One region of the Paenibacillus litoralis genome, then DNA from elsewhere that is predicted to be linked to it. Evidence: riboswitches for the same ligand, from Rfam matches in the RefSeq annotation. Region 1 holds a riboswitch; each other region holds the start of a gene.
The links. A riboswitch is a leader RNA that binds a small molecule or an ion and turns the genes downstream of it on or off. The one in region 1 is predicted to bind cobalamin.

Region 2: it holds a riboswitch for cobalamin, as region 1 does, so the genes downstream of both, ACKGJP_RS05985 (ABC transporter substrate-binding protein) here and metE (5-methyltetrahydropteroyltriglutamate--homocysteine S-methyltransferase) in region 1, are expected to answer to the same signal.
Region 3: it holds a riboswitch for cobalamin, as region 1 does, so the genes downstream of both, ACKGJP_RS03465 (S-layer homology domain-containing protein) here and metE (5-methyltetrahydropteroyltriglutamate--homocysteine S-methyltransferase) in region 1, are expected to answer to the same signal.

What each region holds. Positions count from the first base shown of each region.
Region 1 is NZ_CP176395.1:1,642,696-1,652,446, reverse strand. Features, by position in the region: gene ACKGJP_RS06930 (ribonucleotide-diphosphate reductase subunit beta) at 1-99, opposite strand, end outside; gene ACKGJP_RS06925 (ribonucleoside-diphosphate reductase subunit alpha) at 709-2,991, opposite strand; gene metE (5-methyltetrahydropteroyltriglutamate--homocysteine S-methyltransferase) at 3,357-5,639, opposite strand; cobalamin riboswitch at 5,858-6,062, opposite strand; gene ACKGJP_RS06915 (DNA-3-methyladenine glycosylase I) at 6,139-6,720, opposite strand; gene ACKGJP_RS06910 (DUF4432 family protein) at 6,830-7,840, opposite strand; gene ACKGJP_RS06905 (hypothetical protein) at 7,904-8,050, opposite strand; gene ACKGJP_RS06900 (S-layer homology domain-containing protein) at 8,313-8,804, opposite strand; gene ACKGJP_RS06895 (helix-turn-helix transcriptional regulator) at 8,848-9,751, opposite strand, start outside.
Region 2 is NZ_CP176395.1:1,409,469-1,419,219, reverse strand. Features, by position in the region: gene ACKGJP_RS05995 (ABC transporter ATP-binding protein) at 1-52, opposite strand, end outside; gene ACKGJP_RS05990 (FecCD family ABC transporter permease) at 78-1,112, opposite strand; gene ACKGJP_RS05985 (ABC transporter substrate-binding protein) at 1,127-2,176, opposite strand; cobalamin riboswitch at 2,390-2,582, opposite strand; gene ACKGJP_RS05980 (hypothetical protein) at 2,737-3,291, opposite strand; gene ACKGJP_RS05975 (aspartyl-phosphate phosphatase Spo0E family protein) at 3,545-3,826, opposite strand; gene ACKGJP_RS05970 (aminotransferase class I/II-fold pyridoxal phosphate-dependent enzyme) at 4,126-5,307, opposite strand; gene ACKGJP_RS05965 (Lrp/AsnC family transcriptional regulator) at 5,323-5,814, opposite strand; gene nagA (N-acetylglucosamine-6-phosphate deacetylase) at 6,010-7,167, opposite strand; gene ACKGJP_RS05955 (Npt1/Npt2 family nucleotide transporter) at 7,368-9,751, opposite strand, start outside.
Region 3 is NZ_CP176395.1:809,584-819,334, reverse strand. Features, by position in the region: gene ACKGJP_RS03465 (S-layer homology domain-containing protein) at 1-4,606, opposite strand, end outside; cobalamin riboswitch at 4,800-5,008, opposite strand; gene ACKGJP_RS03460 (glutathione ABC transporter substrate-binding protein) at 5,202-6,770, shown strand; gene ACKGJP_RS03455 (phytanoyl-CoA dioxygenase family protein) at 6,880-7,710, opposite strand; gene ACKGJP_RS03450 (helix-turn-helix domain-containing protein) at 7,874-8,728, shown strand; gene ACKGJP_RS03445 (sigma-70 family RNA polymerase sigma factor) at 8,933-9,751, shown strand, end outside.

The sequences.
Region 1 (9,751 bases):
CATCATCAGATTCGTCGTTTCGCCGCCGATCAGCATCCGTTTTTCGTAGCTCGTATCGGCAGTCGGATTAAATAACGGTTTTTGCGTTAGAGAAGACACGTGAATTCCTTCTTTCAATAAAATGGTTATTCTCCAAGAGAGCTTCGATCCCCCTAAAAGAGTTCCGACCCCTCCTAAATCCTCCCCTTCCCAAGGGGAGGACCCCGAAGGGCTCGCCGCCCTCCGGCCACCCGCAAGCAACCACGCAGTATGTCGATAGGCAGCTCCTCGATGAGACTCCGTGCGGCGGGCCGCTTTTCGTCTATCCCTTTGGGATAGACACGCTCCTGGTTGGTGCTTGGGTTACTCCGCCGCGTCCTCGACGCGGCAAAAAAGCAGGTTTCCCTGCTTTTCTACTTCTTTATTTCTCTTGCTCCGGCGTTCGAGCGCGCTTGTTGTGCGGGCAGGCGTTAAACCGGCAGAGCTGCGAGGGATGCATTTCGATCAGCTTGCAGGCGGAGCGGAGAGTGTAAAGGTGGTCCCCGGCGAGTTTTGGCTTTGGATTCCTACCGTGCCCCGCAGGGCTTCTAATAGAAAGGAATCCAAAACAAGATGTTTGAGCGGGAGGGGACTACCTTTACACTTGCAGCGCAGACTGCTTATTGCTGATCTACTACTTTGCATCGCCTTGTCCGCTCTACCGTAACGCCACCGCCAACAACGCAATCGTTACGCCGAGCAAGCTGCGCACTCTTCCACTTCAGCGCTGCGGCTTCTCGTATAATACAGCGTTTTGACGCCCAGCGTCCATGCCAAAATATACATTTGGGCGATTTCGGTCGCTTTCGTTTCCGGCGTAATGTACAGGTTGAAGCTTTGCGACTGGTCGATATGGCGCTGGCGCGCAGCGCAAGCCTTGATGCTCCACGTTTGGTCGATTTTGTGCGCTTCCTTGTACAACCAGAACGTCGTCGGGTTCAAATCCGGCGCGATGATCGGGATGACCTGATTTTTCTTCTCGTCCATGTAGAACTTCGAGTAGATCGGGTCGATGCTCTGCGTCGAACCGCCGTACTGGGAGCTCGAGCCGTTCGGCGCGACCGCCATCAGATAGCCGTTGCGCAGACCGTTCGCAGAAACCTCTGCGGCGAGCTCCTGCCATTTGTCGCTTGTATAGTCGCGGCGCTTGAAGTACTCGCCCGTCTGCCATTCCGAGCCTTCGAACAAGGCGTAGGAGCCTTTTTCCTTTGCGAGCTCGCAGCTGGCTTTAATCGCATGGTAGTTGACGAGCTCATAAATCCGGTCGGCCATTTCCAGATGCTCGTCCGATTCCCATTTGATGCCGTTGATCGCCAGCATGTGATGATAGCCGAAGCTGCCGAGACCGATTGCCCGGTATTTGGCGTTCGTGATTTCCGCTTCCTTGACCGGCAGGTTGTTGATCGTAATAACGTTGTCAAGCATCCGTACGACGACCGGCACGACCTCCGCGATCGTTTCTTCCGTATTCGTGCGGCCCAGGTTCAACGACCCGAGGTTACAAACGACGAAGTCACCGGATTGGCGCGTCTCGACGACGTATTCGTTTCCGTCCTTGTCCTTCAGCGTTTTGCGCGTAACTTCGCTGTTGACGGACATGTTCTGGTTGATCTCCATGCACAGGTTGCTGGAGTAGATGCGTCCCGCGTGCTTGTTCGGGTTCATCCGGTTGACCGTGTCACGGAAAAACTGGAACGGCGTGCCGGTTTCCGTATCCGACTTGATGATCGCCTTAAGCAGATCGATCGCATTGACTTCTTCCTTCGGAATGTCGGGATGATCGACGCAAGCCCAGTAGCGCTTCGAAAATTCGCCTTCTTCGCCTTCCGCCTCGTCGAACGAATCTTCCAGGCTCCAGCCCATTACGCGGCGAACCTCATGCGGACACATCAGGTAGAACTTGCCGTCGCGAACGCGCGTTTCTTTCTTGAGTTGACGCATGAACACGTCTGGGATCGAGACGGCCGGGAAAATGTCGTGCGCTTTCCGGCGCTCGTCGCCGTTGTTCGTCTTCAGGTTCAGGAACTCCCAAATGTCGCGGTGCCAAATATCCAGAGTTACGCTGACCGCTCCGTTGCGAACGCCGAGCTGGTTGCACGCGATTGCCGTATCGTTGATGATCCGGATCCACGGAATGACGCCGCCGCTTGTCCCTTTGAAGCCGCGGATGTCGGAGTTGGTCGCCCGTACCTTGCCGATGTAAATCCCCATGCCGCCGCCGTATTTGCTCACTTGGCTGAACAGATCGACGATATGGAAGATCGATTCCAACGAGTCGTCCATCGTCCCGATAAAGCAGCTCGACAGCTGGTTGAACGGCTTGCGCGCGTTCGACATCGTCGGCGTCGCTTCCGTCATTTGAAGCAGCGACATCACGTCGTAGAACTGCTTCGCCCAGTGCACGCGATCCTCCGGCTTCTCGGCCAGCGCAATCGCCATCGCCACGCCCATGAACGCCTCCTGAGGCAGCTCGTACACTTCTTTATTAAAGCCTTTCACGCAATAGCGTTCGGCTAACGTTTTAACGCCGACATACGTCAGCAGGTAATCCCGTTCCGGTTTGATGTACTCGCCCAGCTCGTCGACTTCCTTCTTCTTGTAGCCCTTCAAAATATAGTCGCCGTACAAGCCTTCGTCGGTCAACAGCTTGAGAAGCTTGTAGAAGCTGCCGTATCCGAAGCTTTTTTTGCTATAGTCGCGGTTAATGCCAGCTTCTTTATACAGATCGTATATGTAAAGTTTCGCTGCGACCTTGTCCCAATTCGGCTCCTGAATCGTGACCTTTTCGACTGCCGTCTGTATCAAAATACGCTGGATTTCCTTCGTCCGCATCCCGTCCTTCAGCTGCGGCAAAAGCGCCTGCTCCAGCTCAAGCGAGTTAAGTCCGATACCTTCTATTGCAAAATCGATGACTTTTTTGAACTTGCTGAATTCCATCTCGGCTGCTTGTCCGTTACGTTTAATTACTTGCACAACGTATCTCCCCTTAACCGGCTTTTCCATTCCCATGAATCGGTAATTCACTACATCTTGATGCCGTTATTAAAATTTATATCAACATATAGTACAAGTCAAGGCTTGACTTCTAGTTTTTTTTGGAGATTGTTTGTCGGATTCCCGCATCGCAATCGTTGAATATCGATGGAAAAGCAGCGCATAAAGCGCCGCCGGGAATCGGAAATCTTCAAGCCGAAGCCCGAATAAGTCAGCAATGAAAGGAACCCCGCAAAGATTCAGGAATGGGCCATGAAGGATTCCTTAGCTTTACGGGGCGCACTTGATTCATACATGCTTAACAAAAAATAATATTTATCGCCTGCACTTTATTTTGTCAATTATTATTGTTGCAATTCCAGTCTTGCTTCGCTCGCCGCCGCTACCATGTTGCGCAGAGCCGCGACCGTTTCCGCTTGACCGCGCGTCTTCAAGCCGCAGTCGGGATTGATCCAGAACAGCCGTCCCGGCAGCACGCGCAGGGCGCGCTCGATCATCGAGAGCATCTCGGCCTTATCGGGTACGCGCGGGCTGTGAATGTCATATACGCCAAGACCGATTCCTTTGTCGTACGTTTCCGTTTCGAATGCGGAAATAAGCTCGCCGTGGCTGCGCGACGTTTCGATCGAGATCACGTCGGCGTCGAGCGCCGAAATCGCGTCGATCATGTCGTGGAACTCGCAATAGCACATATGCGTATGAATTTGCGTCGTATCCTGCACGGTCGACGTAGCCAGCCGGAAGGATTCCACGCCCCAATCCAGGTAGAATTTGCGGTCGGCGTTCTTGAGCGGCAAGCCTTCGCGCAGCGCCGGCTCGTCGACCTGAATCATGCCGATGCCGGCGCTCTCCAGCGCCTCAACCTCCTCGCGGAGCGCAAGCGCGATCTGGTACGTGACATCCTTGCGCGAAATATCGTCGCGAACGAACGACCAGTTCAGGATCGTAACCGGGCCGGTCAGCATGCCTTTCACCGGCTTGGCTGTCAGTGACTGCGCATATACCGTTTCCTTGACCGTCATCGGTCCGCTGAATCGGACGTCGCCAAAAATGACCGGAGGCTTGACGCAGCGCGAGCCGTACGACTGTACCCAGCCGTTCTGGGTAAACGCAAAGCCGACCAGCTTCTCGCCGAAAAATTCGACCATGTCCGTACGCTCGAATTCGCCGTGCACAAGCACGTCGAGCCCGATGTCCTCCTGCAGGCTGATCCAGACGCGGATTTGCTCCTGCACGAACGCGTCGTACTGCGCCTCCGTCCATTCGCCTTTGCGCCACAGCTGCCGGGCTTTACGCACCTCGGCGGTCTGCGGGAAGCTGCCGATCGTCGTCGTCGGCAGCAAAGGCAGCTGCCAGCGCGCCTGCTGCAGCTGCTGGCGCTCCGCGAACGGCACCGCCCGGCTCGTCCGGGCAGCCGCCGCGTCAACCGCTCCGCCGCCGCTTCGCGCCGGAGACGCGTTCAGCGCCGCGACCGCGCGCGTGCTTGCCTCAATCGCTTGAGCGGTGGCATCGCCGCCGTCTCCGCGTGCCGCTTGCGCCAGCAGCGCGAGCTCGCCGAGCTTCTCGCCGGCGAAGGCGAGCGCGCCGAGCAGCGTCGATTCCAGCTTCCCCTCGCGGGCAAGGCTGACCGGCACGTGCAGTAGGCTGCACGAAGGCTGCACGATCAGACGGTCGCCCGGCACGACGGCAGCAAGCTCTTCAAGAAGCTGCCGCTTCTCGGCAAGATCGGCGCGCCAGATGTTGCGTCCGTCGATAACGCCGGCCGCAAGCGTTTTGCCCGCAGGGAAGCCGTGCTCGCGGAGCGCGCGCAGATTGCCCTCGCGGCCGTGGACGAAATCGAGCCCGATCGCTTGGACCGGCAGGCCGATCACTCTATCATAGCCCGAAACCGCTTCGAAATACGTCTGCAAGAGAATGCTCAGTCCCGGAGCCGCAGCAGCGAGCTGCTTATAGGCGCTCTCCAGCACGTCAAGCTCCGCTGCCGTCAAGTCGGTTACGAGCGAAGGCTCGTCGATCTGCACCCAGCCCGCTCCGGCTTGTTCCAGCTCGCGCAGCACCTGCGCGTACAGCGGAACGAGCTGACCGACCAGCTCGCCGAACCGCTCTTGCTTATAGCCCTTGGCCAGCTTAACGAATGTAAACGGTCCGACAAGTACCGGCTTGCCGTCGATGCCGAGCTCCCGCTTCGCTTCCAGATAGGCGGCCAGAGGCTTGTTCTCGACCAGCCTCGGCGCCGCTTCGCCCAGCTCCGGTACGATATAGTGATAGTTCGTGTTGAACCATTTCGTCATCTCGCATGCGGGCGCTTCCTTGCTGCCGCGGGCCATCGCGAAATACGCCGCAAGCGATACCGGGCCGCTGGCATAGCCGTAGCGGGACGGAACGAGGCCGAACATCGCCGACGTATCCAGGACGTGATCGTAAAGCGTGAAATCGCCGACCGGGATAAGCTCGACGCCTAACTCCCGCTGCTTTAGCAGGCGCTGCAGACGGATTTTTTTCATTTCGGCTTCGAAGTCCGCTTCCTCCGTTTTGCCCGCCCAGAACGATTCGAGCAGCTTTTTCCATTCGCGGTTCTCGCCGATGCGCGGATATCCCAAATTACTGATGACATAGTGATTATTCATATGAAAACCTTCTTCCGATTTATTATTTCGTTTCCTGGTTGAACCCTGTCATGCCGGCGGCCTATAGCTAATGCTAAGAACCGATTGCCGTCAGGGGGCACAGGACCACGAAATAAAAGCTTCTCCGCCCCAATCCGAATAAAGGAAATGGGGAAAAGAAGCCTCGGATCTACACGTTACCGGACTCGTCTCCAACACCACCTATCTCCCGTAGGTATTCTTGTGTCGTCAGAACAGGCAGGTCTCCTGGCTCCAGAATCGACGCACGCAGCCTGCCTTCCCGGTCTCTTCGACCAGTGGCTGTCGCTTGGGCTGCGAACTCCTCTGTTACAGTGGCGGGACCGCTCCGGTATCGCACCGGATTCCCTTTTAAGCCGGCGAAGTATTGCAACGCATCGCGGCACCTTATTCCCACAGAACTTATGAAATTGACCCCTTCATCATACAGCGAAATTCCCGATTAAGCAACTTGGTTTTTAGGCTCCGAAATCCGGAATCGTTAAACCGACACCTCGGCTCCCGCGCCCGGTTCGTAACAGAAACAGCTCTCCACGTGGTCGTTGACCATCCCCGTCGCTTGCATGAAGGCGTAGCAGATCGTACTGCCGACGAACTTGAAGCCCCGTTTCTGCAGATCCTTGCTCATCGCGTCGGAAATATCGGTGCGCGCCGGCACCTCCTTCAGCTCGCGGAAGCGGTTAAGGATCGGCTTGCCGCCTACGAAACCCCAAATATAGCGGTCGAAGCTGCCGAATTCCTCGCGGACACGAATGAACGCCTTGGCGTTGCCGATCGCCGAGGCGACTTTCAGCTTGTTGCGGATAATACCCTCGTTCTGCAGCAGTTCAGCCGCCTTGGCTTCGTCATAGGAGGCCACCTTCTCGAAATCGAAGCCGTCGAACGCCTGCCGGTACGTTTCCCGCTTCTTCAGCACCGTATACCAGCTCAGCCCCGCCTGCGCCCCCTCCAAGGTGATCATCTCGAACAGCTTCCGGTCGTCGTGAACGGGTACCCCCCACTCCTTATCGTGGTACTCGATATAAAGCGGATCATCATTGACCCAGCCGCATCTTTCCGTCATTGCATAGCCCCCCAAAATAATGCGAACATTTGTTCCATTCTAGCATATCCGGTACGGCATAAGCAAGCCGCCATAAGGCCGGCCGGGCCCGGTAGTGCGCCCTGTATCCTCAGAACGTCAAGCCGCCTTCCCGGTTAACGGACTTCACCCGGTCCCGGTTCGCGTGCATGACGACCGTCAGCCACGTTTCCGCGCTTTGGCCCGCTTCCAGAACCGGCGCTTGCCCCTTCGACACGGCCTTAGACAGGGTCGGCGCGTTGGATGCCTGAGGCTCCAGCGCCATGGCATACAGTTGACCGCCGAACGGCTCCTCCTGCTCGGAGTGATGCTCCTGCCACAGCCAGAGGTAAGGAAATACGACGCCGTCCCATGCGAGCGCGAAGCCGAGTCCCGCCTGCTCGTTAAATACGTTGTACCAATGCTCCTGCAATTCGTCGATAAACAACATTTCATTGAAGGGCTCCGCCGCAAAATACGTGTTATCCACCTTCTCTCCCCGTTTGCCGGGCATACGGTCCAACGTCCCGGAAGCTCCGGACAGCAGCCTGCTGTTATTCGGATGGTAATCCGGCTGATCGAATACGCGGCAGCCCGGAAGATCGATGCGGCTGTAGGGACTCACGAACGGGGCTCCGAACGTCACATGATGTCCCCACAAGTACGGCTCCGCCTCGCCGCTGAGGTTGGTAATCTTCTCCGCGATATGGAGACTCGCTTGCCCCTTTTTGAGCGCAACGGTCTTCTCCAAAGCAAAGGGCCGCACCTTACTCTCCGTCCGCAGATGCACGCGGATTTCTTCTTCGCTCTCCTGCTCGATCATGAATGTCCATGGCAAATGCTGCACATCGCCGTGTCCGGGGACGTCGCTCCCCTTGTAGCTGCAGCCGGTACCCGCATTCGGAAACAGCTCGTACCAGCCGCCGACGTCGTAAGATAATCCCTTAGGGTCTTTGTACATCACGTCGATGTTCGTGCGCTTATCCGTCATTTCGAATAGATGAGCGCCATGATCCACATCGATACTGACGCGAATCGCGTCGTTTTCCAGCGTCAGCACGCAATGCCCGTCCATCGTATGCTGTGTAAGCTTGCAGCCTGGCACCTGTTTTTGTTCTCCCATGAGTCTCTCCTTCTCCCGTCCCTTTGTATGATTCTGGCATTGATCTTGCTACGCTCTATCATGTCACATAGCTGATGGCGGCGACAAGTACATAAATAGCGCCGGTTGACGGTTTAATTGTAATTCCAAAAACGCCTGCTGCTCTCCTATTAAAAGAGCGGCAAGCCGGCACAAATAATCGTAGAAGCTGATGCCCGTCAAAATAGCCAATCTCCGGATCTCCCCTTCATTTTCGCATTTTTCGTAATAGGTGAGACATATAAAGTCTTATATTTCAAGAAAAACGAACGTCCAAACGAAGGGGCTGTCCCAAAAGGGCAGAGTCGAATGGGCCAGTCCCAAAATGTACACAAAAAAGCTTCCAAAACCACTGGTAAACTGGGTATGGAAGCTTTTCTTGTGCTATAATAGCGCTTTTAGTTGGCGTGAGAATGGAAAAACAACTTTTGGGACAGCCTCGGAGAAGTTGCGACTATAGAGCTTCTTTCTCCGGAAAAATAACGAAACCGTCATCATCCAAATTCATCAATCTCTGATCGATGGAAGCGCTATCAGAAAAAGCCCCGATATAGCCGACATAAATCAATATGTCATCGCCATCGCTCTCCTTGACCCCTCCGCCGAGAACAATATTTCCTTCTACCGTTACATTTCGAAGCGTCACCCCCGGAACGGTAACGATGATGTTCCATTTGAGCGCATGCTGAATATCCGAGAAATCGTATACCCCCGGTTTGTCAATCGTATAGTCCTGTTCAAGCTGCGCAAGCATACGGTCCATCGACACGATTGCCTCTGCGCGGGTCATCGTTTGCAGCGGATGAAAACCGCCATCCGGATAGCCCTTCATAATGCCGAGCTTTTCCAGCTTTGCGATCGCCGCCCTGCTCCAGCCCGCAATCAACCCTGCGTCTGAATACTCCGGCACTTCCGTTTCCTCTTGTCCGGAAATACTTTGATTCATCCAGCGTTCCACCGTATGTTCAGCCCAATGCCCTAATAACCGCTTATTGCCCTAACTGCGCATACTCGTCAGGTTTGATGCCTTCATAGCGGACGAAAGCCCGTTTGAACGAGTACACATTTTCGTAACCGACGCGGCGCGCGACATCGTCGACGCTGTTTTTGTCCCGGAGCAGCTCCTTCGCGGTTTCCATGCGCAGCCTGCATAAATAGTCATAGAAGTTGATGCCCGTCACTTCTTTGAACAGCTTCGACACGCCCGAAACCGACATGTGAAACAGTTCCGCAAGCCTTTTTAGCGACACGTCCGCGCTTGTATAGTTCTCGTTCACATATTGCAGCAGCTTGCCGCCGGCCTCCATCGTCGAAGGCGTGTTCGAATAACGAACCCTTTCGCAGATCAGCGTTCCCACTTCAGCCATGTAATCCCACATCGCATCGACGTTTCCGGCTTTGAGCCTGCTCTCGAACTGCCGGGCATAAATGCCCGCGTCGATATTCAGCTCGTGCAGCACACGCAGCATCGTTTCCATCAGCAAGGTCGTCAGCTTCACCATACTCGCGTCGGGAAGCTGCCGCCTCCGGTTTTCCGCGCCGATTTCGTCCAAAATATGCGTCAGCGTGTCCAGATTGCCGATCTTCAGGTTATTGATCATCTGCACTTCCCAATCCGTCGGGTAGTAGTAATCCACATCCGGAATATACGCTTCTTCCTCCCTTGCATGGAGATGCCCGCGCGAGAAGAGCGCTACCTGCAAGCTTTCATTGGCCGAATAATACGATTTGCTGATGCCGACCAGCCCCGTTTCGACCGCTCCGGGGAAAATGTCGGGCCGGAAGCCGCATGCCTCCGTTATTTGCCCGGCAATCTCGGAAACGATACGCTCTATGACGCCGTCGCCAAGAGGCTGAACGGACGAGACAATCAGCGCTTTGTCCGCGTTCGTC
Region 2 (9,751 bases), 230 kb from region 1:
CAAGCACTAAACGGCCTCCGAACGATTTACACACCTCGCGAAACGTAATCATCGGTTCCCCTCCTTTCGTATCCTGCTTATCCGCTTAACCGTTTTTTCTGCCTGCTGAGCAAGTAGGCGAAGAACGGAGCGCCGAGCAGCGCCGTCACGATCCCGAGCGGAATGTCCTTCGGACTGAGCACGAGACGCGCCAGCGTATCGGCCCATATTAAATAGACGGAGCCTACGATTGTGGAAAGCGGAATGATCAGCCGGTAATCGGGTCCGACGATCAGCCGGACGAGATGTGGAATCACCAAGCCGACGAAAGCGACGACGCCCGAAACGGAAACGGCTGCCGCCGTCATCAGCGTAGAAACGACCAGCACGACCAGCCGGGTTCGCGAAACGTTGACTCCCAGATGCGCCGCCTGCCGTTCCCCCAGCGCCAGCAAGTTCAGCGAACGTCCGAAATAGAGCAGGATCGCCGTACCCACGACCAAGTAAGGCAGCACGATGCCGGAATACGACCAGCCTCGCATCGCCACGCTGCCCATTTGCCAGAATAAGATCTCATTCACGACGCTTTTGGATAACGTTACCATGAACGAAACGAAAGCCCCGAGAAACGCCTGCACGACGACGCCCGACAAAATAAGCGTTTCCAGCCGCATGACTCCTTGCGTACCGGCAAGCCTGAACACGACAATAAGCGTAAGCATACCGGTTACGAAAGCCACTAGCGGTATCGTCCACTGTCCCATGGCGGTTTGCATTCCTGTCAATATAATGACCGAAGCGCCGACTGAAGCGCCTGTGGCCACCCCCAGCGTATACGGATCGGCCAGCGGATTGCGAAGCACGCCCTGAAAGCCGGCTCCCGCAACGGCCAACGCTGCGCCAACAACGAAGGCGAGCGCTAACCGCGGCAGTCTGACCTTCAAGATGATCGTTTCGCTGCTCGCTTGCCAGTCGGGGGTCACCAGCCCGCTCAGGCCGGGAATTTTATGAAGCAAAATACGCCACACCTCGGCTACGGGCAAGTTGGCGGAACCAAGCGATAAACTGACCACTATGGAAAACAAGAGGAGCGCAATAGCGGCTCCTCCGTAAATAAACAGCTTTCTTTTCATCTTTTCACCAACCGTTATTTCACCAGATCCGGGTGTGCGGCTTTAGCAATTTCGAGCAGCGCGTCCGTCAAACGAGGGCCAACGCGGCTAACGATATCTTCATTGATCGGAACGAGCTTCTTGTTTTTGACGCCGTCGACCTGATCCCAGCCCGGACGGTTCTTAATGCTTTCCAGCACCGTATCCTTCACGTTGCCGCCGGACGAATATACGATAATCTCCGGATTTTTCTTGATGATGGCTTCGGAATCGATTTTGTACCAGCCCGATTTGCCTGCGCCTACGTTCTCGCCGCCCGCCAGCTTCACGAGCTCATCCATAAACTCGCCGTCGCCGACCGTCCAGCCCGGATTAAATTCCATGTAAATCCGTTTCTTAGGAGCATTTTTTACGGCATCGACGATTTTCTGCTTGTCGGTGCGCATTTTATCCGCCGTTTTCTTCGCTTCATCCTGCTTGTTCATAATCGTGCCGATTTCTTCGATGTGTGCGATCGTTTGGTCGAGCGTTTTCGGATCGGCCATGAACACTTTAATTTTCAGCTCGCGGATTTTCTCCACGACCTTCTTGTTGATCGAGTTCGCGAATACGACGTCCGGCGCCATGCCGATCAGCGTTTCCAGGTTCGTGTTCGTGTCGCCGACCTGCGGCTTCGATTTCGCTTGCTCCGGATAGTTGCTGAATTTATCGACGCCGATCAGCTTATCTCCCGCTCCCACCGAAAAGAGAACCTCCGTTTCGCTCGGCGCGAGCGAAACGATTTTCTCGGGCGCCTTCTCGAACGTTACTTCCGTTCCCGTGGCATCCTTAATCGTTAGCGGATATTTCGTTTGAGCGGCAGCCGGCTTCACGGATGCGCTAGGCGACGGGCTTTGCGACGTTCCTTCGGACTTGCCTGGCGAGCTGACCTGCCCTTTGGCCTCTTCCTTGCTGCCGCAGCCGAACAGGCTCAGCGCCAAAACGACGGAAAGCATAACGGTCATGGCGGCTTTTCCGAAATTCCAACCCTTGCGTTCTTGTTTGCGGTTTTCTTGCTGCTTAGTTACCCGAGTATTCTCTTGCATGTCGCCATTTCTCCCCTTCTCTGCTTCCTAGATTGCGAGAGGAGCCTGACAAGCGTTTGAATGCGCGCGAACGTTCATGAGCATATAAACGAAAAACCCTCCATCCGGCAGGACAGAGGGAACGACAAAACAGGGATAAAGTTACTGGCATGGCGTATTGCTGAAGCCATGAGCGACTTTCCGTTAAGCCGGATCCTTTTCCTCGAAGGATTTCGCAAGCTAGCTCCAATAGGCAGGTCTCCTGACTTACGGGTTTGCTGACAGCCTCGCCTTCCCATTCGTTACGAACAGTGGCGTCGTGAGGCGTCCCCGTATTACAGTGGCGGGACCGTGCCGGACTTACACCGGCTTCCCTTTTAACGCGGCAACCATGCGGCTGCTGCGCACCTATCGGCGACAATCGCTATTCAACTGCTTTTCAAGCGTCCAATCTTCATCCCCGATTATAGGACACTTCCCGGTGGGTGACAACGATTATTTTCACAGCTTGTTTCATGAATAGGCCGCCCAAACGCTAAGCTTCCTCGCATGCCGCAAGGATTTCGGGTACGTTCCGGCCTTTATTTCTCGGACAGTTTTTTCAAAATATCCTTCGTCTCCTCAACTTGCTTCGAACGAGGGTGGACGAACGCATACATTTCTTCCTTGCCGCGGTAACCGCTGTCTTTCAACCACTTCGTCTCGTTCATCGGGATGCCATACAGATGCTTTTCGAGCTTCGGCTCCTGATTCTTCTCCTTGCTGCCCGTATCGACCGGCGCTTCAACGACGCCCCCCGGATAGTCCTCCGGCTTGAACAGCTCGTCCAGAATCACAAGTCCGCCTTGCTTCGCAAAGGCTTCATACTGCTCCTTCGGAACGACGAACAGATCGCTGTCTCCGGCAGCCAGTTCGACAAACAGCTTGTCCATCGAGAACATCGGGCTTGTCAGAACGTCGGTCGTCGGCGTTTCGCCTACCTTCGCCTTCAAATCCTCCGCCATTTTATCTCCGTCGATCGGCACGTTGTTGGTCATCACGAAAACGATCACATCCGCCTTAGGGCCGCCGCACCCGGCAAGCGCCACAACCAAAACGGCAAGCAGCATAAACCCCGTCAGCCATTTCTTTCTCATCTCTGTTAGCTCTCCTTCTCCTCAATTTCCGTACCTCTAGAATAGCATAAAACCGCTTTCTGCCGCCAATCAATCTAAGCCTTCCCGCATTGGCTTCCCGGCACCTATTCATACGTACCGGAACGGCCGCAGGTTCATAATCCGGCATAATAATAGCAAACGTTCCGGGGAAAGGATTCCGGCCTGTGCGCCGCGACCGCTGCAGACTGCGCAAATAAAAAAGCCCTTCCTCGCGGCGGGCTCTCGGTTATGCCTATTCGGCTTTCTTCGTGCGCATGTTCGTTATATATTGGTTGTACTCGTTGATCTTTCTATCAAGCATTCTGCTCATTTCAACAACGGCATCGGACGTAAGCGAGTTTTCCTGGCGGATCATCTTCTCGAGCTGTCGGCGAAGATAGTCGAGCTCCTCTTCCAAGAGCGCTTCATGCGTTCGTTTGGCGGCATTGCTGTACAAGCTGGGCGGCTGAGGGTCATTCTCGCGGATGAGAGGAACATACTTGGAACCTGTAACGTAATGCTGGACCAAAGCCATCGCAATCCCCTCCCTAATCACTTTGTACAGAGCGAGCAAACCGTAATTCCGTCAGTTCCATCAAAAGTTCGATGTGAATTTAGCTTGTCCTATGACTATTCTATCATTTTCCCGGAATTAATGCCAGAATATGAGTCAAAAAGCCAATTATACGAAAAATTTCAAGTAGATATTTGTTGATAAATGTTATTTTTTACTTATTCTCACATCCATTAAAAAAGACCTGACTGCCCTTCGGGGGCGATGTCAGGTCTTTGATGATTCTTATAAAGTGCAGATACGATTGCGCGCTATCGTGATTACGAGCCCAACCTCCTCAAAAAATTACCCATTCTGTCGATCGCTTCCGTCAGCTGGCTGACCGAAGACGCATACGAGCAGCGGATAAAGCCTTCGCCGCCGCGGCCGAAAACATGTCCGGGTACGACCGCTACCTTCGCTTCGAAAATGAGGCGCTGGGCGAATTCGTCCGAGCTGAGGCCCGTCGATTCGATCGAAGGAAACGCATAGAAGGCGCCTTCCGGTTCATGACACTCGAGTCCGATGTCGCGAAAGCCCTTGACCACAAGCCTGCGGCGCTGGTTGTAAGACTCCATCATCCGGTCTTTCTCTTCTCTGCCGTTGCGCAAAGCCTCGAGAGCTGCCACCTGCGCCATGGCGGGAGCGCACATGACCGTGTATTGATGAATTTTCAGCATGGCCGACAGGATGTCCCGGTGTCCGCATGCATAGCCGAGACGCCAGCCCGTCATCGCGAACGCCTTGGCGAAGCCGCTGACGAGTATCGTCCGGTCTCTCATGCCCGGCATCGCCGCGAAGCTTACGTGTTTGTGGCCGTAAGTAAGCTCGGCGTATATTTCGTCGGAGATGACGATCAGGTCGTTCTCCTCGACCAGCTTCGCGATCGGCAGCATATCCTCGTACGTCATGATGCCGCCGGTCGGATTGCTCGGGTAGCTGAGAAGCAGCACTTTGGAGCGCGGCGTAATATGCGCCTTCAGCAGCTCCGGCGTCAGCTTGAAGCCGTCCTTGGCGAACGTTTCGATGCCGACGGGCACGCCGCCGCTGATCGCCGTAATCGGCGAGTACGCCACGAAGCACGGCTCGGGAATCAAAATTTCGTCGCCAGGCTCGATGAGCGCGCGAAGCGCCAGGTCGATCGCTTCGCTGCCGCCGACCGTGACGATGACTTCGCTTGCAGGGTCGTATGCCACATTGAAGCTATTATTCAAATATCCGCAAATTTCTTCGCGCAGCTCGATCATCCCGGCGTTCGACGTGTATTTGGTCATGCCGCGTTCGAGCGAATAAACCGCCGCCTCGCGGACGTGCCATGGCGTTGCGAAATCGGGCTCGCCGACGCCAAGGGTTATGATATCCTTGCTGCCGCTGGCCAAGTCGAAATATTTCCGGATCCCCGAAGGCGGAATGTCGCGAACGAGCGGGGATAAGTAATCCTGCATGGTTTTCGTTTTTTCCATGGCCCTTTATCCCCCCTACGGCGTGATGAGCATCCGGTGATCTTCTTCGTGATCCTCGAAGATGATGCCGTCTTGCTTATATTTTTTGAGAATAAAGTGCGTTTTGGTAGAAAGAACGCGATCGATCGGAGACAGCTTGTTGGAAACGAACGAAGCGACCTCCTTCAACGTTCTGCCTTCCACTTCGACGAGCAGGTCGTACGCGCCTGACATCAGATAGACCGATTTCACTTCCGGATATAAATAAACGCGTTCCGCAATCGCGTCGAAGCCGCGTCCGCGTTCCGGCGTAATTTGCACTTCGATCAGAGCGGTTACTTTCTCGTCGTCCACCTTGCTTTGGTTTACAACCGTCGCATATTTGACAATGACGTGATCTTGTTCGAGTTCCGCTATCGCCGCCGCCGCTTCCGCTCGATCCACGCCCAGCATCGTCGCGATCAGATCCGCGCTTCTGCGTGCGTCTTCCTTGAGTAGGTCAAGAATTTTCATCTTCAGTTCAGTCATTTCGTAAAACCTCCCAGTGGCTATTGAAATACGGACCGGTTTGTTGGCGGCATACCGAGTTCCTTGTTCCACTATACACCCAAATTGCAAGATCGTGCAAAGAAAACATGCGGCATTCGGACGAGAAGCACGCTTCCTTTCATGAGCGCCAAATAATGCGTCATGAAGCGGATGCGCCGCTTCCCGGCATACGAATTATCGCGCAAACGCGATTCTTCCTCCGATCATCGTCCAAACGACCTCGAATCGTTCGTTCAGCAGCACAAGATCCGCATCCGCTCCCGGTGCCAGCTTTCCTTTATTCGCAAGGCCCAGCACCTCGGCAGGCGTTTCCGTCGCCATTCGAACGGCATCGTGCAGGGGAATGCCCGCTTTCACCGCTTTGGCGAGCGCTTCGTTCATCGTCACCGTGCTCGAAGCCAGCGTACCGTCTTTCAGCGTCGCGACGCCCCCGGAGACGCGGACGTCATGCCCGCCGAAACGGTATTCGCCGTCGCCCATGCCCATGGCCTGAAGCGCATCCGTAATGAGCACCATCCGCTCTGCGCCCTTCTCCCTATAGAGCAGGCGAACCATGGCGGGGTGCAAATGAACGTCGTCGACGATCGCTTGCACGCTGACATGAGGCTCCTCGAAGGCGGCTACGACCAGCCCGGGATCGCGATGATGGATCGGGCGCATGCCGTTGCAGCAATGCGTAACGTGACTCGCCCCCGTGCGGAAAGCTTCCTTCGCCTCCTCGTAAGTCGCGTCCGTATGAGCTACGGCCGCGATAATGCCGCGCTCCGCGAGCATCCGGATCAGGTCGAGCCCTCCTGGCAGCTCCGGAGCCAAGGTGACCATTTTGACTAGCGGACCGGCTTGCTGGAGGATGCGTTCCATTTCTTCGCGGTCGGGATGGCGCAAATGCCGTTCGTTCTGCATACCCTTGCGTTTTACGTTCAAGTACGGGCCTTCCAGATGCAGACCCGCGATGAGCGCGCCCGGTTCTTTGCCGGCGACACGGCTTACGTTCCCGATCATGGCAAGCAGATCCTCGAGCGAGGAAGAAACGGAAGTCGCAAGAAACGAGGTGCAGCCCGTTCTGGCGCAAGCTTCCGAAACGGCCTCCACGCTGCGGACCGTGCCGTCCATCATGTCAAAGCCGTCGGCTCCGTGAATGTGAACGTCGATCATGCCGGGAATGAGCAGTCGACCTCCGCCGTCAAGGAAGGAATCCGCATCCGCCGCCGCAACCTTCGAATCGGAACCTATATGCACGGATCGGATACGTCCGTCACGTACGAGTATGCTTGCTTCAGCCGTACGGTCTTTTTCGGCTATGAACACATTGCTGATAAGTATGGTGGACATCTCATTTCCCCCTTAGCGTGCTTCGTGATTTTCAGTCTACTATAAGGCGTCAGGCCCTTACAACTTCTAGAATCCGCCGTCTCCCTTAGCCAAGCGGCCTGAAAAGCACTCGCTGCAGATTTACGGCGGATTGGGTTTCACATGGAAAAACCGCCGAGGCGGCGGGAGATCCCCCTTCGCTTCGGCGGTCTTTGATCCTTTCAGCCGCGCGACTGCGTATCCTTGAGCCGCTCGGCCAGTACGCGCATCATGCTTCTCAGCACGCCGGTATGGCGGAAGCAGAAACCCAGCACTTGCTCCTTCGTGAGCTTCAGCAATACCGTCCGGCCTTCGGCCGTACAGTCGGCGGAACGCGGCTCGTCGTCGATGATCGCCATTTCGCCGAAGCAAGCGCCGACCTCCAGCATCGCGAGCGTTTCCTCCCCGCGGTGCACGCGGACGCCGCCTTCGATAATGCCGAACAGCGCATCGCCTTCGTCGCCCGCGGCGCAAATGGTTTCGCCCGACTCGTACACCGTCTCGTCTACCATATGCGCCAGACGAATGACGTCTTCCTGCGATGCATGGGCGAACAGATCGATCTTTTGCAGGACGAGCATGCGCCGCAGCAATATCCCGCTATTCGTTTGCACCGGCTCTTCTTGTCCGGTCGGCCGTTCGCGGTTGCCGGCGTTCGCGCCTTCACCCATCCCTTCCTCCCTTGCGGCTGCCGCATAGGAGCCGTCGGCCGTATAACCGGGCATATCGGCGCTTAGCGTTCGTCCGTATTTCTGATTGACGCTGCGCAGCCTTTGCGATAGGAGCCGCATGAGCTCAAGCGCAATTTCCGTCTTGTCGAAGGCCATTTCGTAGAACGCTTCGGATTCCAGCCGCCAGAGCCGTAAATTCGATTCGGCGTGTACGGTAGCCGTCCGGACGCTCTGCGTCAGTACCGCCATTTCGCCGAAGCAATCGCCGGTTTGCAGCGCCCCAAGCGCCGTTCCTCCCTTGGAAACGACCGCTCTCCCTTCCCGGATCACATACAGCGAGCTGCCTTCCTCCATTTCGCGGATGACGGCTTCTCCCGCTAACACATCCACCTGCTGCAAATAAGACGCGATGACCGACAAATCCTTCCCCTGCAAGCCGGCAAAAATGCCTATATTCCGCAGAAGAACCACCTGCTCGACCTGCTCGCATATCCGCTCCCGGCTTCCTTGCGGCAGCCGTTCCACACGCTTGGCTATCTCCGGCCAGGCGCCGCTGCCGGGCGAGACGTAAACGCCGTATGCGATGCACGCTCGCAGCCATTCGCCGTCCCGCTCATACAGCCGGACCAGGCGGCTATCGACAGCCTTGGCTGGCGGCTGGTGCGCTGCTGCAGGCACGAAGGCCATCATTTTAAGAACCTCCGTTCGAACGGCGCCCTGCAGCAGCTGATCCGCCACTTCGGCCGCATTCGCCTGCCTGCGGGCATCTCCTTCCTCCCAGCCGGCATAAACGGCTTGAACGGTTTTCGAATCGTAGAGAAGCGCGAGCAATTGGAAGGCGCGGCGAACCGTTTGCGTGCGGATCGTTTGAATCGTCTCATTCGCGTAACGAAGCCCTTCTATCCCTTGCAAGCCTTCGCCCTGCTCGGCGTAGTGGGCAAACAAGTCAGCCTCGTGCAGGACGAGCCGCTCGACGGCTCCCCGGTCGATCCCGTTCACTCGGCGGAACATGCGCGCCAAGGCGCTTAAAAAGACGGAACGCAAGTCTGCCGATGCCTGTTCGTAGCGGCCGATCAACAGCTCGAAGGCGCGCAGCGTCCCGACACGCTCCAGTACGCCCGGCAAATGGGCGGCAGCCCCTTCCGTTTGCTCGACAGCGGCCGTCTCGTCATTCGACGGGAAATAAGGCTCCAGAAGCGGAAGCAGCTTATTCTCGTCATAGCCGGCTAGCGCATGCGCAGCCTGCTCGCGCGTTTCGCTCGGCTTCAGCATAGGGACGATCGCCGGAACCAGCTCCGGAACTTGCAGCAAGCCGGCCGATTCCAGCGCGGCATTCCTCACGTGAGGAGAGCGGTCCTCCAGAAGCGAGAGGAGAGGCTTATAGAAGCCGGCAATGCCGATTTGGCCGAAAATAAGCGCAACCTCGATCCGCTCCTTCTCCCGCTCGCTTTCCAACATGGAGCGAAACGGCCCGACAGCGCGGAACATGCCCTCGATGCCGTAATATTTGATTAGTCCGGCGATTGCCGCCGCTTTCACCTTCACGTCCCGCTCTTCCAACAGGCCGGCGATCCTTTCCAAATTTTCCGCGTCGGCGTACGCCGCCATAGCAAGTACGGCGTACGGTTTGACGCCGGTATCGAACGACTGCCATACCGCTTCAATATGCGGTTCCATCCCCTGCGGCACGTGCCGCTGAATCCATTTTAAGCCCTCTACGCGAACCTCGGCCGCCGGATGACGCAGCAGACCCGGTACGTAAGGCGTCAAATCGAACGCATGGATGCTTTGCAATATTTTTAACGCATACGCCGCTTGAATGGGATCCGGACTCTGCAGCGCATCGGTCAGCACTTTACGGCTGGCGGCATCCATCAGATCGACGCCCGTCTCCT
Region 3 (9,751 bases), 830 kb from region 1:
TCTCGTACTTTTTGCTGTCCAAAGCGATCAGCGCGAAGATCGGTCCGTTGATGCCCTGTTTAATCAAGGTATCAAAATCGGCGAGACGCTCGATCATCGAATACCCCGCCACGTCGTTAATGCCTTTGCCGATGGCAGTCAGCGCCAGTATAACGCGGTCGTATTCCGTATATTTGACCGCGTGCAGTTTACCCGCTTTCTCTTTCAGCGTTTGCTCCAGATTGGCATAATACTTGGCATAATAGGAGTCCGGAACTTGAACGCCGGAACGCGCCAATCCCAGTACGGTCCATTCCCCGCCGATGCTGGCTACGGCCGGATCGGTTATCGTCTGCTGCATGTAGACGGCCGTTGCCTCAATTTGCTTCTTCACGGCCTGCTGCTTGCGGGTGTCCGCTTGGTTGTCTTTAGCGTGGGTGCGTTCATAATCGAATGCCCTCATCGCCACGACGGCTGCCATTTCACGCGTCACCGTGCCGCTTGGATGGAAGCGACCGTCCAAGTCCGCCGTCATCAATTCATGAGCGGCAATCGTCTGTACATCCGCTTTTGCCCACGAGGAGACTTCGTCCAGATCATTCAGCGCGATGGCCGATGCCGAAGACTGCATGCCCAATGCCCGATTCACGATGACGGCCATTTGTTCGCGGGTAATCGTATCGTCCGGATAAAACCGGCCATCGTATCCGTCGATATATCCGGCTTGATAAGCGGCGTTTACATAAGGATAGAACCACTGGCCTGCCTTGACATCTTCGAATCGGGACGGATCGCCCGCCGGCTTTACCATTCCCAATACTGATACAAGCAGCTTGGTGAACTCCGCTCTTGTCACGGCGGATTTCGGCTTCAGCATGCCGTCGCTGCCTTCGACGAATCCGCGCTGCGTCGCCTCGCCGATCGGGCCATACGCCCAGCTCGCGATCTCGCCGGCATCCGAATACCGCTTCGTCAAATCCATACCGCCCGCCGCTTCCAGTCGACTGGCCGCATACGCGACGAACGATGTGAAGTGGTTCGTCTTGATCACGAGATCGTTGCCTTTGACGAAAGCATACGTGATTTTCTCGCTGCCTTTGGTCGCTTGTTCGCCCTGTTCCTCGGAATCATACATAACGATCGGCGTAAATGTACCGTCTTCGATAAACCCGGCCTGCTGCCCTTTCCCTCCCTTGATCGTCAAGGTAAGCGGCTTGTCGAACAAGTACGACTGATTCGAGCCTCCCATGATGAAGGCATGGCTTATTTTCTCCAGCCGATCGCCGGTATGTAAGCTCCCCTTGACCTGCGCCAACAAGGACGCATCTTCGGCATTTACCGTCGTAAAGAGCTCGATGCCGCCGTCCCCCGCCTTCAGCCTCGTGCCCTTGTCGATGACAAGCGAGAGCTCCCCTTTCTGTACCGTAATCATCGGGATGCCGTCTTGAACATCCTTCACATTCAGAATGACCTTCGGCTTCACATCGGGAATCGTCAGGGTAATATTGTCGGTTCCTTGCTGCTGCTTCGTGATGGTTTGGATAAAATCCTTTTGCAAATCCGCCGGTACGGCAATGATAGGCGTCTTGTCACCAGGTTTTGTACTCGGGTCTATGCTCGGATTCGGGCCTGGGTTTGGGTTGGGGTTCGGGCTTGGGTCTGTCGGCACATAAGGGGGTTCTCCCAAATCCTCGCCCAAATTCGTCGTATACCGCCACTGGACGGTATCGCCGCCCGAAAGGATGTAAACGCTCGCCCCATAGTTCGGATAGGTACCGTTTACGTTGTACATCCATCCGCTGCCGCTGCCATGGTCGAACTCGCCGTCTCCTGCGATGGATTGCACATAGACGCTATTGTATTTCGGAGTCCATGTAAAGGCGTAAGGGATGCTTCTTGCATTCAGCTCTCTTTGCAGTACGCTCCATACCGTATCTCCGGACTGCAGCTCCACGGATGCGGGATTCATGACATATCCTTTATGGATTGTCGCTTTATCTACGGATAGAGTGACATGCTTTACAGGCTGAGGGTCGGTTCCTCCGCCTTCGCCCGGCGTCCCGACAACGTTTGTTGCGAATGCAACGAAGTCGGTAAAATGCTTGGTCTTAACAATTAGATCGTTGCCGCTGTCAAAGGCATACTCGTTCTTACCGCTGCCGCTTCCATCCGAATCGTTTGCAAACTTCTGTATGGCGCGGGCCGTCCCGTTCTGGATATATGCGGCATCTTTCCCCTTCATCCCGGAGAACGTTAACGTAATGAACCGATCGAACGTAATGCCCGACGTACCGCCCATCTTGAACGCGGCGGCAATCGAATCGAGTTTCTTTCCATCCGGAACGATACCGTTGACGAGCTGCCGGACCGTGTCCGTTACGTCCGCCTTCGATAACAATTCAACCGAAAGCGGGCTGCCGCTGACGAGTGACGTCCCTTTCGGGATATGGGCCGCTGTGCCGCCTCTTACCGCCGAAATCGCCGGAAGGCCGGTGTTGGCGGGCACATTCAGTTTAATGGTTGATGACGAATCGCCCGGAACTTGGACGGTTATGTCTTTATTCGAATCCGCTTCGGTAATTGATAACGAATATACGTACCCGCTAGGCGGAACGTTTACGTTAGGCCGATCCCCTGCAGACAAAGCCATTTCGATCTCGTCGAGATTCCCCGGCAGCGGGAACGGAAGCACGTCCGTCATATCGTAAAGCCGATTGGCGGCTTGCGTCATCCGATTGAAAGATACGAGCGCATAGGTCCCCTGATCGGTCGCCATGCTATTTGCTTTCGTTTCCGACATGACATGCTTGAAGCCGCCCTCAGGCGCGACGAATGTCAGCAGAGCGTCAACCGCCGAATGGCCGTTTTTAACAAATCTCGGATCGGAGGAAGGATTGAACCCGATTTCCGATACCGCGGCGATAACCTGCGAGATGCTTTCGCTGTTTACGGTCCCGTAACTCGCAAATCCGCCTGTTTCGTTCTGAACGGAAGACAGCCAAGTAAGCGCGCGTTCTACTGCGGCAGCCACTTTATCGTTCGTTAAATAATAGGGAGCAAGCGCCTGCAGGGCCATTGCCGTCAAGTCTACATCGGCCTTCGCGACCCCGAGCGCCCAACCGCCCGCATTCGCCGTATCTTTGTTGACTTCCTTGCTCAAAATATAATCAATCAGCTTCTCGCGAGTCGCTTGATTCTTCCCTGCGTCAGCCGCAGGAAATTCGTAATTTACGGCATTCATGGCGATTAGCGCAAAAATCGGCCCGTTAATGCCTTGCTTCAGGACGTAATCGTAATCGGACAGCGCTTTGGTTATATCGTAGCCCGCAACATCCCGCGAATCGATGCCGATGGAAGCCAGGCCAAGGATCAATCTGGCATGTTCCGTACTTTTGTTTTTGTCCAGGACACCGTTGTTTTTGGCCATCAATTCCTTGACCTTGTTTACGATGTTCTTATAGTAGGTCATGTAGTAGCTGTTCGGCACCGAATAATTTCCGCGGGCCAGAGATAGAATCGACCATTCTCCCCCAAGCGTTCCGAAGGTCGGATTCGTCACCGTGCCAAGCATATAGGCAAGATTTTTATTCAGCTGGTCGTTCGTAACGGCCCCGATGTTGTAGTAGACCGTGAAGATTTGCTTAACCCGATTGCCCGAGGCATCCGCCGCCGTTATGTCGATCGTATTCGTTCCATCGATCAGATCGGCATGGAATACTCCGCTCGTTCCCGGAATCGCGTTACCGTTTACTTTTACTTCCGGAACGATGCCGGATGTGACGTTGTCCGTTGCGCTAGCTTGGAAGGAAATCCGTTTGGTTGTAAATTCTTGTTGATCCGATAAGCCTTGAATCGACAATTCCGGTTTGACATGGTCCCATCCCAATTCATTGTCCAGCTTCGACATCACAAGATCGACGTTAGCTTGCGTGCTCTCCATATTTGCGAGTACGCCGTACGCTTGCTCGTACGAAGACCTGACGGCAGGATCGGCCAGCAGCGCATCCTTATTCGGGGCGCTGTTGATCTTCGCGATTACCGCCGTTAACGCGTCTTTGTTGGCGGTATCGATATAGCCGGAGCCCCATGTATTCCCAAGGTCGGAGCCGAACCCATAAACGGTGAATTGCGTACGAATGACGTCTCCGTCTTCGGGAATGTAATCCGAAAAGCCGACGTTAGGAAATACATTGTTGACCGCGTACATCCAACCGGACATCGGCGTATAGTCGAATTCCCCTAACCACTCCGGGTCCCTTTTGGATTCGATTTGTCCACCGCCTAAGGCGACTTGGTCGACGATGTATTGGGGCACATATACGCTGCTCGTAACATCCTTGACCTTGGACAGATAAAAGTAATGTTCGGCGGTTCCCGTGTTCTTTATATTGTTCTGGCCGAGCTCGCGTACCAGCAAGGCGGCCCCGTTGTCTCCTTCGTAGAACGGCACCTTCATCGGTTCCCGGTAATAGCCTTGACCTAACGTGAATATCTCTACCGACAGGGTGACGAATCCCTTCGGCCCGGATCCGGACTCTTGGGCGTAGGTCTTCCATGCGTTTATTTGGAACATGGATAAGAACAGGCTGACAATCAGCAGCCAAGTAAATAATTTACGTTGCTTCACTTTCTTTCCCTACCTTTCACTTCTAAAAATCGCAACAAGAATAACCGCCATTTGGCACCGGACGTTTACCGAAATATGGATAATATGCTTTCCAACATAAAAAAACCCTTAACTTGAAAACGTTAAGAGGCTATCTCCATGGAACGCAAAAAGAAGCGGTCACGAAATAAACACCCCCCTATCTCTCGTAGAGCAATCGGTGTACCTCCCAGGCAGGTCTTCTGACTCGAGTATCAACGCCCTTGCAGCCTTCCCGGTTTATTCACCAGTGGCATCCAGCAAGAACTCCTCTCATACAGCGGCGGGACCGTGCGGGATTCTCACCCGCTTCCCTTTTAACCAATCCATGATTCCCTATCGAACTGCATCATCATGATTGGCACCTGAGTAGCTTATATTCAATTTTCCTGCTAATCATATCTTATAAGCCTTCATTTGTCATTTAGAACTGCGGTCGCTTGGCGTCCCCGGCGGCCAACAAGTAAAGATAGTGTAAATACACGTAAAGATCGTGAAAGGTAAAAGTCAGAATATTTTTTATAATACAGCTAAGCATATGGAAGATATGCCGAAAAACGGACTAGGGGGCATCTTCATGAAGAAAAAACATGTACTTGGCAGCGTCCTCGCCTTGTCGCTCGTATTTACGACAGCGCTTGCAGGATGTGCGTCCAAGCCGGAAACGGATGCGGACAAAGGCAATGCCGGCGGCACGGCCAAAACGGGCGGAACGCTGGTCGTCGCACGGAAGGCGGACGCGAACAATCTGGATCCGCAGTTCATCACGAACATTCCGTCGTCCAACTACATTTTCGGCAAAGTGTACGAGGGGCTGATCAAAACCGACAAAAACATGGAATTCCAGCCTTCGCTCGCAACGGAATGGAAAGCGGTTGACGACGTCACTTGGGAATTCAAGCTGCGCAGCGGGGTTACTTTCCACGACGGCGCGCCGTTTAACGCGGAAGCGGTCAAGAAAACGTTCGAACGGGCGCTCGATCCGAAGGTCAATTCGCCGCTCGCGGGCAAATTCTCGATGGTAAAAGAAATCAAAGCCGTCGACGAGCACACGGTGCAGTTCGTTCTGGCTTATCCCTACACGCCTCTGCTCTCCATTCTGGCAAGCAACGAGGGCAGCATTCTGAGCCCGAAAGCGATCGCCGAGCAGTCGGACAAGCTGGCCAAAAACCCGATCGGCACCGGGCCGTTCAAATTCCAGTCGTGGACGCCGGGACAAGAGATGGTACTGGTCAAAAACGACGGCTACTGGGGCGAAAAGCCGAAGGTAGACAAAGTCCAGTACAAAGTCGTGCCGGAAGACACGACGCGCGTCGCGATGGTCGAAGCCGGCGAAGCGCAAATCGCCGACCAGTTGCCGGTTACGGAGCTAAACCGCGTTCAATCGTCGTCCACGCTGGCCCTCGCGCGGGCGGAAGGTCTCGGCGTCGAATATATCGGCTTTAACACCAAGAAGAAGCCGTTCGACGATGTACGCGTCCGCCAAGCGGTCGCCCATGCGATCGAGCGCGATTCCATTATCAAGGGCGTATTCAATAACGTAGGCAGCCGGACGCTGACGGCGCTCTCGCCGAAAATGCCTGGCTACAACTCCAGCCTTACGGATTACGACTACAACATCAATAAGGCGAAGCAGCTTCTGGCCGAAGCCGGCTACCCGAACGGGCTGAAAACGTCCATCGTCACCGACGACCGCAAAGAGCGCGTAAACGTGGCCGAGGTTCTGCAATCCCAGCTGAAAGGAATCGGCATCGACCTCGAAGTGAAAGTCGTGGAATACGGCGCTTATCTGGATATTACCGGCAAGGGCGATCACGCCATGTTCTATGGCGGCTGGGGCAATGCGACCGGCGATGCGGATTACAACCAGTACAACGTGTTCCACAGCAGCTCCCACGGCAGCAAAGGCAATCTTGCATTCTATACGAATACGCAAGTGGACAAGCTGATTGAGGAAGGACGCCGCGAGAAGGACGCACAGAAACGCAAAACGATTTATGGGCAAGCCCAGGAAATCGAAATGAAGGAAGCGCCGGTCGTGCCGATCCGCACGATCGACCACATTGCCGTTTCCTCCAAAAGCGTCAAAGGCTTCTGGCTCAATCCGATCGGATATTTGATGCTGGATAACGTTACCGTGCAATAACAGTGTGCGACAAAAAGAAAGATGGCATGCGCCTCAAGCGGCGTGCCATCTTTTTCGTTTCTGCTTTATGCATCGCTATCGGACATTGCTAACTTCGCTTTAACGAAGCTTAGCATTCCGCCCCCGACATTTCATTCGTGTACATCCGCTTGTATTCCTGCGGCGACACCTTCTCCGCCGTGGCCGGCGCATAATGAAACTGCAGCGCGCGGCGGCGTTTGTCCGAGAAATTATACGCCGTGCCGTGCACCAACTGCCCGTGGAAAAACAGCGCTCCGCCGGGCTTCAGCGGCACGATGACGTTGCGCTCCACCGGCACGTTCGCATCGCAAATTTGCCAGTCGCGGACCGCATAATGCGGAATGCCGCCGTCCATATGCGAGCGCGGAATGACCTGCATGCAGCCGTTCTCGACGCCGGCTTCATCGAGCGCGATCCAGACGCCGACGACCGGCTTCCCGTAGGTTAAACCGCCGTAAGCCATATCCTGGTGCCAAGGCTTCTCGCCTCCCCCGAACGGCGGCTTCAACAGCGCCATATCCTGAATGAGCTTCGGCTTTTCCCCCATCAGCCGCTCCACTAACGAGACGATGTCCGGATGATACGCGATCGCCCTAAGCGCTTCCGAATGCTCGACAAACTCATATATTTTCCGTACGGCCAGCTCTTTTTCCTGATTCGTCGAAAGCGTCTCCCTCGGCTTCGTATACTGAATTTTAAACGCAGACTTCTCCGCAAAAAGATTGTCCATAAGCGCTTGCACCGCGCCGGTTATTTCCGCTTCCCCCAGCACGTTATCGGCCGCTAAAAATCCCTGCCGTCTATATTCCCTTACCTGATCCTCGCCCATTTCCTTCATGGAGCCGTAGCTTCGGTGGACTTTGGAATAACTGTAAAGCAAGCGGTTGATCTCTTCCGGCGTTTCCAGCTTCTGTTTCATCGTTAACCCCTCCGGCTTGGAAAATAGGATTCGTTTCCTTGCTTTCAGCTTACGATTTTCCCGTATTCCGGAGAATGGCAGCAACTGCGCTTTTTTTGTATGTAAATGCATAACGGTTCTTTTCAGCCTTGTGTTATTCTAGGAGGGAAAGGAGGGGTTCCCGATGAACGAAGCGGTTGTCCCTGATCCGTTCGGCTATCTTGCTTTCCATAGCGGCATGAACTGCGGCAAAGCGCGCTGCGAGCCCGGCTGGAGCTGGCGGCCGGCTCCGATGCGCGATTTTGACCTGTGGTATGCGCTGAACGGCACAGGCGAGATCTTCATTAACGGTACGCCGCACCGCGTGCATAAAGGCGCCTGCTTCCTGCTCCGTCCCGGCGACCGGGTATCGGCGACACAGCATCCCGACGACCGGCTTGGCGTTATTTTCATCCATTTTAGCGTGACGGGGCCGCGGGATGTCCCCTTGGATCCGGAAACTCTCGGTTTTCCGCCGCGTCTGACTTTGATGGACGATACGTACCATTTCGAACGCGACCTGCACCGGCTGCTGGAGCTACCCGACCGGCCGGAGCCGTTTGCCGCCGAGGAATTCCATCATCTGATGCAGCTCATTTTCCTGCAGCTTCGCCGTGCCGGTGCCCGTCCGGCAGCGCATGACCGGCACTCCCTGAAGCATAAGCAGCTCGTGCATCATACGATCGACCGGATTCGCGACCGGATCGGCCAGCCGATCGACCACCGGGAATTGGCCGAGCTCGCCGGGCTGTCCCCGCGTTATGTAAGCAACCTGTTTAAGCAGTATACCGGCCATTCGCTTAAGGCGTATATCACCCGTATGCGCATGGAACGGGCCAAGCTGCTGCTGGCCGAAACGTCGATGAACATCACGCAGGCGGCGGAAGCGGTCGGGTACAACGACATTTATTTTTTCAGCAAGCTGTTCAGAAGCTTGTACGGCGTCCCGCCGTCGCATTTCCGCCGGAATGAGAAAGCGTCGAGGCCCCACAAGGGATAAACTTGTCTCGTGCTTTGCTCCACGTTCCAGGACGAGGATAAAGCCGATAAGCGGTAAGGACTCTCTCCCCCCTCGAAAGCGAACCTTTAACGCAGCTTATCCTTACCGGCATAAACTATTTTTCCATGTTCATAAACTTTTCGTAACCTTTATTCGCCTCGTCGGCACTTCTATATAGAGCACGAAAGAAAGGAGCCAGGGCAAGTGAGGCAACGGATCGAACAGGCGCAGGAAGGCGATCGAACGGCATTCGAGCGGATCGTCAGGCATTATACGGCTATGGCGCACTCGGTCGCGTACGAAAAACTGCGTGATACCCATTTGGCGGAGGACGCGGTTCAGGAGGCGTTTACGGAAGCGTTCCTTCACTTGGGTAAGCTGAAGGACCCGGACGCCTTCCCGGGCTGGTTCAAGGTGATTGTCGTGCGCCAATGCCATCGTCTCCTGCGCAAAAAAAAGCACCCGACGGTACCCCTTCATGAAGCCGAGGGGACGGCCCGTAACGAATGGGGAATACCCGACATTGTCGAAAGAAAAGAAATGCGTAAGCTGCTTCACGATTCCATCGCCGCTTTATCGCCGAATATGCGGATTGCGGTTCAATTGTTTTATTTTTACGGCTATTCGCTTCAGGAAATTTCCGATTGCTTGGGCACGGCCGTACCGGTATGGAAGAAACGGCTCTTTGACGCTCGCAGCAAACTGAAAGGCATACTCCCGGTAGCGGATTTCGTCTCTGTGTTCCATCACCTATATGAAGGAGGGGCAAACGTGCTGCATATTACGAATGGCGATTCCGTAGCGGAGAAGCTGCGGCAAGGCGTCGTGCAAGGCGATATTCTCGCTTGGCGGGAAGTTTACTCGGAAGGCCCCGTGTTCCTTGATGCGGCGGCAGCGGCAAACCGGACGGTTCGCGCGCAATACTTAGAGAAAGCTATGGGCGTTCCTAGCGAGGTCTTTGTGCGCGGCAGCGAAGAGCAGGAACAAACGCTCGCTTCCTTTCGCAAGTACGACGAGATCGTG